Regions from separate parts of the Paenibacillus sp. 2TAF8 genome, predicted to be linked through region 2. Evidence: riboswitches for the same ligand, from Rfam matches in the RefSeq annotation. Region 2 holds a riboswitch; the other holds the start of a gene.
What was found. Region 2 has a riboswitch for S-adenosylmethionine ahead of mmuP (S-methylmethionine permease). Riboswitches for the same ligand answer to the same signal wherever they lie in the genome.
Positions count from the first base shown of each region.

Region 1 (5,693 bases), on a different contig from region 2:
AGCAATGGCTCCACATAGCGTGCATCCTTCACTTTGAAAGAGAAAATACCTGTATTCCCGGAGGATTGCTTCTGCTGGATCTCATATCCAGGATGATCGGACAACCCCGGGTGAAATACCTCGGCAACCGCCGGATGTTCCAACAGAAATTTTGCAATGGTAAGTGCATTATACTCATGACGTTCCATGCGTAGAGCCAGCGTTTTCATGCCTTTCATTAATTGGTAGGAATCACTCGGCGATAACACGGCTCCAATGGAGTTATGCAGGAATGCCATCTCTTCAGACAATTTTTCACCTTTGGTAATAATTAATCCAGCGAGCACATCATTATGTCCACCCAGATATTTGGTCGCACTATGAATGATGATATCGGCTCCAAGTTCAATCGGACGTTGGAAGAAAGGCGTTAGAAGCGTATTGTCCACAATGGTCAACAGGTTGTGCGTTTTCGCCCAGGAAGCAACGGCTTGTATGTCCGTAATCATCATAAGCGGGTTGGTTGGCGTCTCGATAAACACTGCCTTGGTATTCGGCTGACGGATGTTCTCCAGTGCTGCAAGATCATTAGTATCCACATAACTTGCCGATATACCGAACCGGGACAAAATCCGTTCCAGCAGACGATAAGTACCACCATACAGGTCAAGAGAAACAATCAGGTGATCCCCTTGACTGAACAAAGCAAAGATCGTTTGCAATGCTGCCATACCTGAACTACAGGCAAAACCTGCATCTCCGGACTCAAGCACCGCTGCTGCTTCTTCAAGCACTTTCCGTGTTGGATTCGTCGTACGGATGTAATCAAACCCCGTGCTTTGTCCCAGCTTCGGGTGACGAAACGCAGTGGATTGATAGATCGGAAAGTTAACAGCACCTGTTACCGGTTCATTGATGGACCCAATTTGAGCTAGACGGCTTTCCATTTTCAACTTGTTATCTTCCATTACTGTATCCTCCTGTAATCTCGATTAGATTTGCGGGCCAATATCGTAAGGCGTTTCCTGATACACATAGTAATTGAGCCAATTAGAGAATAATAAGTTAGCGTGTGCACGCCATGTTGCCGGAGGTATACGGGATGGATCATCTTTAGGATAGTAATACTTCGGTAGCGCGATATCCAATCCCTTGGCAACATCACGATCATATTCCCACTTTAATGAAAATGGATCATACTCGGCATGTCCTGTAGCAAAAATTTGCTTCCCGTCTTTGGTTGCAACCAGGAATACGCCAGCTTCTTCCGATTCAGCCAAGATCTCCAGCTTATCGTTTTTCTCGATATCCTCTCGCCTTACCTCTGTGTGACGGGAGTGTGGAACGTTGAAAACTTCATCAAATCCGCGGAGCAAAGGAACATGAGGTTTGTTGATTGTATGTGGGAATACGCCAAAACACTTTTCATCCAGCGGAACTTTGGGTACATCAAAATGGTGGTATAAACCTGCCTGTGAGGCCCAACATATATGCATTGTCGAGGTTACATTGGTTTTGGTCCACTCAAAGATTTCCTGAATCTCTTCCCAATAATTCACATCCTCGAAATCCATTTGTTCAACCGGTGCACCCGTAATGATCATGCCGTCAAAACGGCGGTGCTGGATCTCGTCAAATGTTTTGTAAAACAAGTCTAAATATTCTTGTGACGTGTTCTTGGATGTGTGAGATTTGGGATGCACCAGCACAACATCAACTTGAATGGGTGTGTTACCCACCAGACGCAGCAATTGCGTTTCGGTCGTCTCCTTCGTAGGCATCAGATTGAGTATGGCTATACGAAGCGGACGAATATCCTGCTTGTACGCAGATGATTCGTCCATAACGAAAATATTCTCCCCTTCAAGCACTTCTTTTGCTGGCAGTGTATCCGGAATTTTAATTGGCATGGTGAGTCGACTCCTCCTTTTTCATAGATCGCATTGGGTGCGAAAATCATTTCCTGAGAAGCTCTGTATATGACAAAGACCTCTCTCGGATTCCGAGAAAGGTCATATGTAAACAGATATGCGCCTCTCTCATCTCTCAGTTACAACAGCACCTCAGGGGTACTTGGTCGCTGCAAGAATTAGCACCGTGCGTTGTTTCGCCGGTTGCCGGGTTTCATCGGGCTGGTCCCTCCACCTACTCTTGATAAGATTTCGCTGTATTCAATTATAATTCAAATATATTAACTTTTACTTTAAAACATTACCGCCCTCACGTCAAGAACCAGTTGTTTGATTTGAGTATACACTGGGAACCGTTCATCCTCTGTTGTCATACACTGCCTCAGAGCGCTAAATAGACACATTTTTGCGCTTGAAAGCACTCTGGACCAGCGGTATACTATACAAGTGTTTATAAGTCCTTATGTGAGAGGTGACATATTAAATGGATGGCGACCCGAGGCCCAACTGGCAGTCGAATTCCGAACAACTGCATAGAGAATTGACATCAGCATGTYGGCAACGGGACGTTTCTTCCGTTTGATTATAGATTGATGAACGCAGTACAGCCCTGATTACCAGGCTCCGCTGCCGACCGGCTGATCTGTTCTTTTGCGCCCATATTAATGATGAAATCCGCCAAAATGGCGGGTGCAGAAGGAGTAGATAACATGAAAATCCGGTTGGTTAACAATGGTGTATTTATCCCGGTGGATGACATTCAGCAAGCGCTGACTCCACCAGCGGAAGGATTTTACTGGATTGATGCGGACGTGGACGATCTGGCTGTACTTCAGCCGCTCTTTTCCATGCATGATCTGGCTGTGGAGGACTGCTTGAGTGATGAGGAGCAGCGTCCGAAGATTGAAATTTATGAGAACCATTATTTTATCGTTATTAATAGTATTCGTTTTGATGATGAAGAAATTTTCCTGAGAGCACTCAATCTCTTTCTCGGCAGACATTTTATCATCACGGTTACCAAACAAAAGATCAGTGAATTACGTACATTGAAGCCTATTCTCTGGGAACAGGAGATCAGCAGCCCTGATCGCCTGCTTTACCTGCTGGTTGACTTGATCGTAGATAATTACTTTACCGTTGGAGATCGAATTGAAGCACGAATTGAGAAGCTTGAGGAAGACATCCTGATGCATACCAAAAAGTCACACCTGAATGAGATTATTGGTCTGCGAAGCGAAATCTTGTGGCTTAAAAAGGTGCTGGGTCCTCAAAAAGAGGTCATCAACACACTCAACAAAAAAGATCTGCGTCTCATTGATGATCAGTTGCAGAAATACTTCAGTGACATCTATGAGAACGCCGTAAAAATATCGGAAACGTTCGAAACATACCGCGATCTGATGGGCAACTTGCGAGAAGCCTATCAGTCCAGTATTGCAAACCGGGCCAATGAGATCATGCGGGTGTTTACCGCCATCACCACGGTGTTCATGCCGTTGACCGTGATTACCGGAATATACGGAATGAACTTTGATAACATGCCTGAATTGCACTGGAAATATAGTTATTATGCGGTTATTGGCTTGATGGTCACATTAGGTCTAACCATGTTTTTCATTTTCCGCAAAAAAGACTGGATCTGAAACGATCATTACATGCGCAATATCATACCATCACACGAATGAATAAGACGAAGCGATCCTTCTCGGGACGACTTCGTCTTTTTGATATCTTTTGCTTTTGAACGCTTTTTAACTAACCTGCATTGCGCTCAGTTTCGGCATGTCTGCGGAAACGAATGCGAATCATACGTAACCGCTCGTACACTTGCTCCAAACTTCCTCCTTCTGGGCGCTCTCCCCCATAAACTTTATGTAAGACAGGCTTTAAAAACATATCTCCCAACTCCTCATAGGCATTCCATACTGCCTCTTGTTCAGTCTCAGGCATTACGGACAGTTCTACATCCAGCAAAGAATCCGTGTCATATCCCTCCAGATCCAGCGTTTCCAAAAGTTCGATTAATTCCCGCCGGGATAATCCCGACTTAGTCACAATCGTTTCCAAGGTATGTCCTGCCTTCATTCCTTCCAGCACATGTTTACGCGTGATGAATTTATCCAGTTCCTGCTTGTATTTCTGCTCTTTCTGCTTGTATAGCCAGCTTTCGTACTCTTCTTCTTTCAACACTGTATACACCCAGTCTAACGGGAAAGATCTCAATCGCTCGATCCCACTCGTCATTTCCAGCCATTCCAGCCCATATTCCGTTGCTTTGCTCTCGCCAACACCTGGCAGCTGCATTAGTTCGTCCATCGTATGTGGAATAAAGGCACTGATTAACCGTAGTAAACGATTCGTCGCTACAAAATAAGGAGCTTTTCGGTCCGAAGCCGCTTTTTGCCTGCGCCATGCGCACAGTTCCTCATACAATTGCTCATTTCCGTATAATTCACTAAAACAATGCAGGCGCTGGCCCGCATAACTACGCAGCTTCAAATCCTCATTTTCGTGGTACAATCCATGCAGCAGTGGACGATACCCTTCGCTCATTCGCATGGCAAGTTGATGACGATAAATGTGTAGCAGCTCTTCCCACGATGTTCCTTCATACCAGATCGTATCTTCCCGATCACCTGCTTCATATTGGCTCCATCCCAAATGCCAGGTATACTCCTCCTCGCCAATCCATAACTGGGCAATCTCCTCATTCTGATCTGACACTCTGGATAATTTGTTCATGAAGATAACTTCCATTGTTTGTTCCCTCCTTTGGATGTTACAGCCTGTCCGATTAAGAAAAGCACTCTCTGTTTCCAGACAGCACAAAAAAGCACCCCTCCTGCAAAATCGTTGCAAGAGAGGTGCTTCCTCATTAACCGTACTATACTGTTGGCTATATCATAACACACTGGTAAAATTCGTCAATCCCTGAACGGTTTATTTCGCCAAGGCTAATTTCGCCAGTGCCAGTGAACCGCACAAGCCAGCATTATCTCCCAAACCTGGTGAAACAATATACTCATCCATTCCAGTGTGAAGTGACGGATGCTGCACATAACCTCCGAGCAATTCCTGCAGTTTGCTGCGAACCATCGGGAACAGGTGCTCCTGCTTCATCACGCCTCCGCCCATTACAATTTTCTGAGGCGAAAGAATCAACACATAATGCATCAGAGCATGTGCAAGATAATGTGCTTCGATCTCCCAAGCCTTGTGGTCTGCCGGCAATTCATAAGCTGGTTGTTTCCAGCGTTTGTTAATGGCTGGCCCTGCTGCGAGACCTTCCAGGCAGTCCCCGTGATATGGGCAAAATCCTGCATATTCATCTTCCGGATGTCTTCGTACGATGATATGCCCCATCTCGGGATGTGACAATCCATGCACCATTTTCCCGCCAACAACGGCTCCTGCACCAATGCCTGTACCTACCGTTATATACAGACAGCTATCCAGTCCCTGCGCAGCTCCCCAAGTAGCTTCACCCAGAGCAGCTCCGTTTACATCGGTGTCAAACGTCATGGGGACATCAAAGTGTTCTTTGAGTTTGCCCATCATATTGTATTGTCCCCAATGCGGCTTCGGTGTTGTTGTGATGTAACCATAGGTTGGACTTCCTTCAATGGGATCAATCGGACCGAATGAACCTACACCGAGCGCTTCAATGCCTTTGCCTTCAAAGAAAGAGATGACGTGGGCCATCGTTTCTTCCGGTGTGGTCGTAGGGAAGCTTACTCGTTCCAGTACCTCTCCATTTTCTGTCCCGATACCACATACAAATTTGGTTCCTCCTGCTTCAAT
Region 1 covers NZ_JBFRFN010000005.1:287,975-293,667, forward strand. The annotation lists gene AB4Z30_RS10150 (PLP-dependent transferase) at 1-947, opposite strand, end outside; gene metA (homoserine O-acetyltransferase MetA) at 972-1,889, opposite strand; SAM riboswitch class I at 2,016-2,140, opposite strand; gene corA (magnesium/cobalt transporter CorA) at 2,600-3,535, shown strand; gene AB4Z30_RS10165 (HRDC domain-containing protein) at 3,648-4,649, opposite strand; gene AB4Z30_RS10170 (ROK family protein) at 4,833-5,693, opposite strand, start outside.
Region 1: it holds a riboswitch for S-adenosylmethionine, as region 2 does, so the genes downstream of both, metA (homoserine O-acetyltransferase MetA) here and mmuP (S-methylmethionine permease) in region 2, are expected to answer to the same signal.

Region 2 (5,693 bases):
AACAGTTCTGTACAGTTCAGTTTAGCCTCGTATAATCCGCAGATGGTCTGGAGGTGCTAAGAAATGAATGACTCTCAAGTAAAAATAAGCACTACACAAGCCGTGGTCATTATCGTCAATTACATGCTTGGTGCAGGCATATTAACATTGCCTAGGACAACAAGCAAAGCGGTTGGTACACCGGACGTCTGGATTTCAATTATCCTCTCCGGATTGATTATCACGGGTGTGGGAATTATTCTGGTGACCTTATGCCGACGATTCCCGGAAAAGACCGTTTTCCAGTTTACGCGGGAGATCACGGGACGTTGGATTGCTTACATACTCGGCTGTGCCAACATTCTTTATTTTATGGTGATTGCTGCTTTTGAAATTCGGGTGATGGCTGACGTGACCGGTATGTATTTGCTGGAGCGTACACCTACCTGGGCCATTGTGATGGTGTTTATGTGGATCGGAATCTATCTGATTTCCGGCGGACTTCCAGTCATCGTGCGTGTGTTCGAGGTCATTTTGCCGATTACCTTGGTCATATTTGTGATGGAAATTTTGCTTAGTAATCAGTTGTTTGAGATCGGTAATCTCAGACCTGTACTCGGAGAGGGCATCATGCCTGTTGTTAAAGGATTGAAACCTTCCTTGCTTTCATACACAGGTTATGAAGTGATGCTGGTCATTACGGCATATATGCAAAATCCGAAGAAAAGCAATAAGGCCATGACTTGGGGGCTGGGCATATCTACATCGATTTATTTGATTACGGTCGTTATGGTCGTTGGCAGTTTATCGCTTGATGGAATTAAAACGAGAACCTGGCCAACGCTGGATCTGGTTCGAAGTTTTGAGATTCAGGGTTTGATCTTTGAGCGCTTCGAATCGTTATTGCTGGTTATCTGGATTTTGCAGATTTTCTCTACGTTTGCGATTACTCATTACTGCGCTTCTGTAGGGATTCGTGATCTGTTTAAAGCTAAAAAGATGCGTACCATTATGTACTGTCTTCTACCGTTTATCTATTTGGCAGCCATGATTCCCAAAAATGTATATGAAACATTTGCACTAGGTGACATGCTGGGCAATGTATCTGTCGTCTTGTTTGCCATTTTGCCTCTGGTATTGCTGCTACTGAGCATTATTCGTAAAAAAGGAGGTAAACACGCATGACTTCACTCCGGTTGTGGCTGCGTATGATCTGTGCGTTACTGATTCTTAGCCTTATCTCGGGATGCTGGAGCAGCCGGGAAATTGAAGATTTGAGTCTGTATGTTGGTCTCGGAATTGATGTTGGTCAGGAAACAAAATTCGAGAAAAAAATATCAGCTCAAGGAGGGGGTTATCCCAAAGAAGAAATTGTGACCGCGACCGTTCAGATTGCTCCAGGGAAATCGAGTGGTCAGCAGAGCGATGAAGGAGGTTCACCTTCTTCTGGAAAATCATCTTACTCCAACGAACAACTTACCGGGGATTCGTTGCTTCAAATATTTCGTCAGTTTTCCTTGCGCCGAGACCGTCCGCTCATTGGACATCATCTGAAAGTGATCGTCATTTCCAAAGATATTGCTAAAAAGTATGGATTAAAACAGTTGCTTGATTTTGTACTACGGGATAACGATATTCGCCCCAATTGCCTTGTGCTAATCAGCCATCACCGTGCGCTGGATGTACTCACTTCAAAAGATCCTTCCCGGATTCCGGCCTTTTATCTTACGGGAATCACAAATAATTCGTATATCTCTAATAAAATACTGGAGCCTGTTTCGCTTGCTAAACTGGATGCAGAGATGCAGTCTGGCTCCAGCTTTTTGCTTCAAAATGTGTTGAATGCAGATGGTGAGGATAAGTTTTCAGGGGGGAGCATCTTTAAAGCTAAAACAACGAAATTTATCGGGGAGCTTAGCCAAACCGATCTGGAAGCATTATCTTGGATTATGCCTGAGGAAAAGGCGGGCGGGGTCATCAAAACATATAGTAAGGAAGGCTTCACGGTTCTCTATGAGATCAAGAAAAAGACTATAAAAATCATTCCGAAGGTAAGTCACGGCGACATTTCGTTTCATGTCAAGGCAGAGTCCGAAGGCTGGCTAATGGAGGATTGGCGTGCGCCTGAAAAAGAAGAGAAGGGAGCCTATCTGAAAGAACTGGAACAGGATTTTGCCAAAATCGTAGATCAACAGATTGATCAGATGCTCTATAAACTCCAGCATACGTATAAAGCTGACGTTGCCGGTTTTCGGGACAGCCTCCGAATCCATTATCCAAAAACGTGGAAAAAAGTAAAAGATAACTGGGATGAAGTGTTTGCAACAGTACCTATTACCTATGAAATTAAAACAAATGTTGTAAATCCGGGATCTTCTACAGAGTAGCCCCATACTCACCAGTGGGAATGCTTACTGTGTTAACTTCGCACCAAGTGTATCGATGGCTCTGCTTGAATCGGATGCAGTATTTATTTAAATGTTGACACATCAGGCAGCAGTCGATATAGTTATACAAAATCATTTTCTTATCCAGAGAGGTGGAGGGACTGGCCCTTAGAAACCTCAGCAACAGATCTGAAGGATACTGTGCTAATTCCAGCGGGTGAAAGCCTGATAGATAGGAGCGTTTGTTTTTATTTGTCAGTAGTGGCGCACTCTTCGGGAAGAGTGGGTCTTTTTTGTTTGTTCTGGATGAAGGAGCGGGGAGCAGGTTATATGGAAAATAGCAACGATAAAGGTCAATTTCAGCGAAAAATGCAAACGAGGCATGTGGTTATGCTCTCTCTTGGCGGCGTCATTGGAACAGGTCTGTTCCTTAGCTCAGGGTATACCATTCAACAAGCCGGACCACTGGGTACGATTCTTTCTTATCTGATTGGGGCTTTGGTGGTGTACCTGGTGATGCTCTGTCTGGGCGAACTGTCTGTACATATGCCAGAGACGGGTGCATTCCATAGCTATGCAGCCAAATATATTGGACCAGCTACAGGATACACGGTGGCGTGGCTGTACTGGCTTACTTGGACAGTGGCACTGGGTTCGGAATTCACAGCTGCCGGGCTGCTCATGCAGCGCTGGTTTCCATCCGTGAACGTCTGGATCTGGAGTGCGCTGTTTGCGTTGATGATCTTCCTGTTTAATGCGTTCACAGTCAAACTTTTTGCAGAATCGGAGTTCTGGTTCTCTTTGGTGAAGGTAATGACGATTGTCATCTTTATTATTCTTGGCGGCGCAGCGATGTTTGGTATTATTCCGATGGCAAATGCTGAACCGGCTCCGTTCTTCTCCAACATTACAGCGTCAGGGTGGTTCCCTTATGGTGCAACTGCGATTCTGATGACGATGCTGGCTGTGAATTTTGCTTTCTCGGGCACGGAACTGATTGGTATTGCCGCAGGCGAAACGGAAAATCCGGAAAAAACCATTCCGAAAGCCATTCACACCACGCTGTGGCGTTTAATTATTTTCTTTATTGGTACGATCGTTATTCTGTCTGCATTGTTGCCGATGTCAGATGCAAGTGTGCTGGAGAGTCCGTTCGTTGCTGTCATGGAGCGGGTCGGTGTTCCGTATGCAGCCGACATCATGAACTTTGTTATTTTAACGGCAATTCTGTCTGCTGCGAATTCGGGGCTATATGCTTCATCACGGATGCTCTGGTCACTGGCGGATAAAAAGACGATCTCTCCATGGTTTGCCCGCCTGACGAAACGCGGAGTGCCATTCAATGCGCTTGTGCTCAGCATGGCTGGTGGTGCACTGGCTTTATTGTCCAGCATCATTGCACCGGGAACCGTCTATATCACGCTCGTTTCGATCTCAGGTCTTGCTGTGGTAGCGGTATGGATGAGCATCAGCGTGTCTCAATACATGTTCCGTAGGCAGTATCTGCGGGAAGGACATGACGTGAAAGATCTGGTTTACCGAACGCCATTATATCCAATCGTACCTATCGTTTCATTTGTATTGTGCCTGGCATCCTGCATCGGTATCGCTTTTGACCCAACGCAGCGGATTGCTCTATACTGTGGTATTCCATTTATTATCTTATGTTATATCGCGTATTATTGGACAGATCGGACGAAGAAGAAAAGAGGGATGACTTCATGACTAAACGTGAGGAAACAAATAATATCCATGTGATTCAACATATTTTGGAGGAGTATCCGGTCATGATTCTGGACGGTGCACTGGCGACGGAGCTTGAGCAGCATGGTTGTGATCTGGATGATCCGCTCTGGTCTGCACGTGTACTGCTGGAGAACCCGGATGTTATCGTGAACGTGCACGCTGATTATTTCCGTGCAGGGGCAGATTGTGCAATTACCTCCAGTTATCAGGCAACGGTGGAGGGCTTCCGCAAGCGTGGCATTGGAGAAGAGGCTGCACTGGATCTGATTCGCAAGACAGTAAAGCTGGCTGCAAAGGCTAGAGATGATGTGTGGGCAGAAGTGCAAAGAGCTACAACAGGTGCAGAAGGTTCAACAGGACAACCTGCGGTAGCGACATCGGAACATGTCGAGAAGGCAGGGAACGAGCAGAGTGAATATCGTACTGGTGAACACACTAGTGGCGAGAAGTTGCGTCGTCCGCGACCTGTCGTTGCTGGCTCTGTCGGCCCATACGGTGCCTATCTGGCGGATGGTTCCGAATATGTTGGGCATTATGGCGTCTCGGACGAAACACTTGCTGCATTTCACCGACCTCGCATGGCTGCGCTGATTGAAGCAGGAGCTGACATACTCGCATTCGAGACGATTCCTTCGTTGCAAGAGGCTCGTGTTCTTGTAGAATTGCTTAAGGAGTTTCCGAATACTCATGCGTGGCTTTCTTTTTCATTAAAAGATGGGACAAGCATCAGCGAGGGAACGTCGCTTCAGGTATGCACACAGACCTTTGGCTCTGAACCGCAGATTGCGGCAATCGGCCTGAACTGCGCTCCAATGGAAGTGGTCACGGAAGCCATCGGTATTCTTCGCCAAGGTAGCGATAAACCCGTTATCGTCTACCCGAATTCAGGCGAGATTTACGATGCCGAGACCAAAACATGGAGCGGGCAAGGCTCTTGTGGCAGCATGAAGGACGCATCGGAACAATGGGTTGCTGCTGGTGCGCATATTATTGGCGGATGCTGCCGTACAACACCGCATCAGATTAAGGAACTGGCGAAGAAGTGGCGTGGTTAGTAGCCCGAATTTTTATAGAACAAACCTGAATAAGAACATAAAAATGTATCTAAACATAAAAAACTTAGATAATCTCCAAGAGCCCTTACCTTTTTATAAATAGGTAAGAGCTCTTTTTAGGTTATTCAATAACTAACATACGTGGTGATGCCTTGCGAATTTCCTGAGATGCCAGCCAGCATCCAATCGTTGCTGCCAATATACTCAAACAGACGAATAACAGGATGCCCCATCCATTCAGAACCAAGGGAAGGTGTACGATTCCATATCCCGAGAGAACTTGTTCAAGTAACCGGGGAAGAAGATAGACGCCCGCAATAATGCCAAACATTGAACCTATCAGGGATAGCGATGCGACTCCAAGTGTAAGCGAGGAACGAATACTGCCGGATGTCATACCTATTGATTTGTAGATGCCATACGTCTTGTTCTCTTTGCGAATGCTGATCCGGCAGGTACTGAAGATGATCATAAAGGTAACAATGATGAACAGTAGCCCAATCAGAGCCATGGGATATATAAGAAT
Region 2 covers NZ_JBFRFN010000026.1:8,400-14,092, reverse strand. The annotation lists gene AB4Z30_RS25800 (GerAB/ArcD/ProY family transporter) at 64-1,164, shown strand; gene AB4Z30_RS25795 (Ger(x)C family spore germination protein) at 1,161-2,366, shown strand; SAM riboswitch class I at 2,504-2,605, shown strand; gene mmuP (S-methylmethionine permease) at 2,697-4,091, shown strand; gene mmuM (homocysteine S-methyltransferase) at 4,088-5,167, shown strand; gene AB4Z30_RS25780 (ABC transporter permease) at 5,289-5,693, opposite strand, start outside.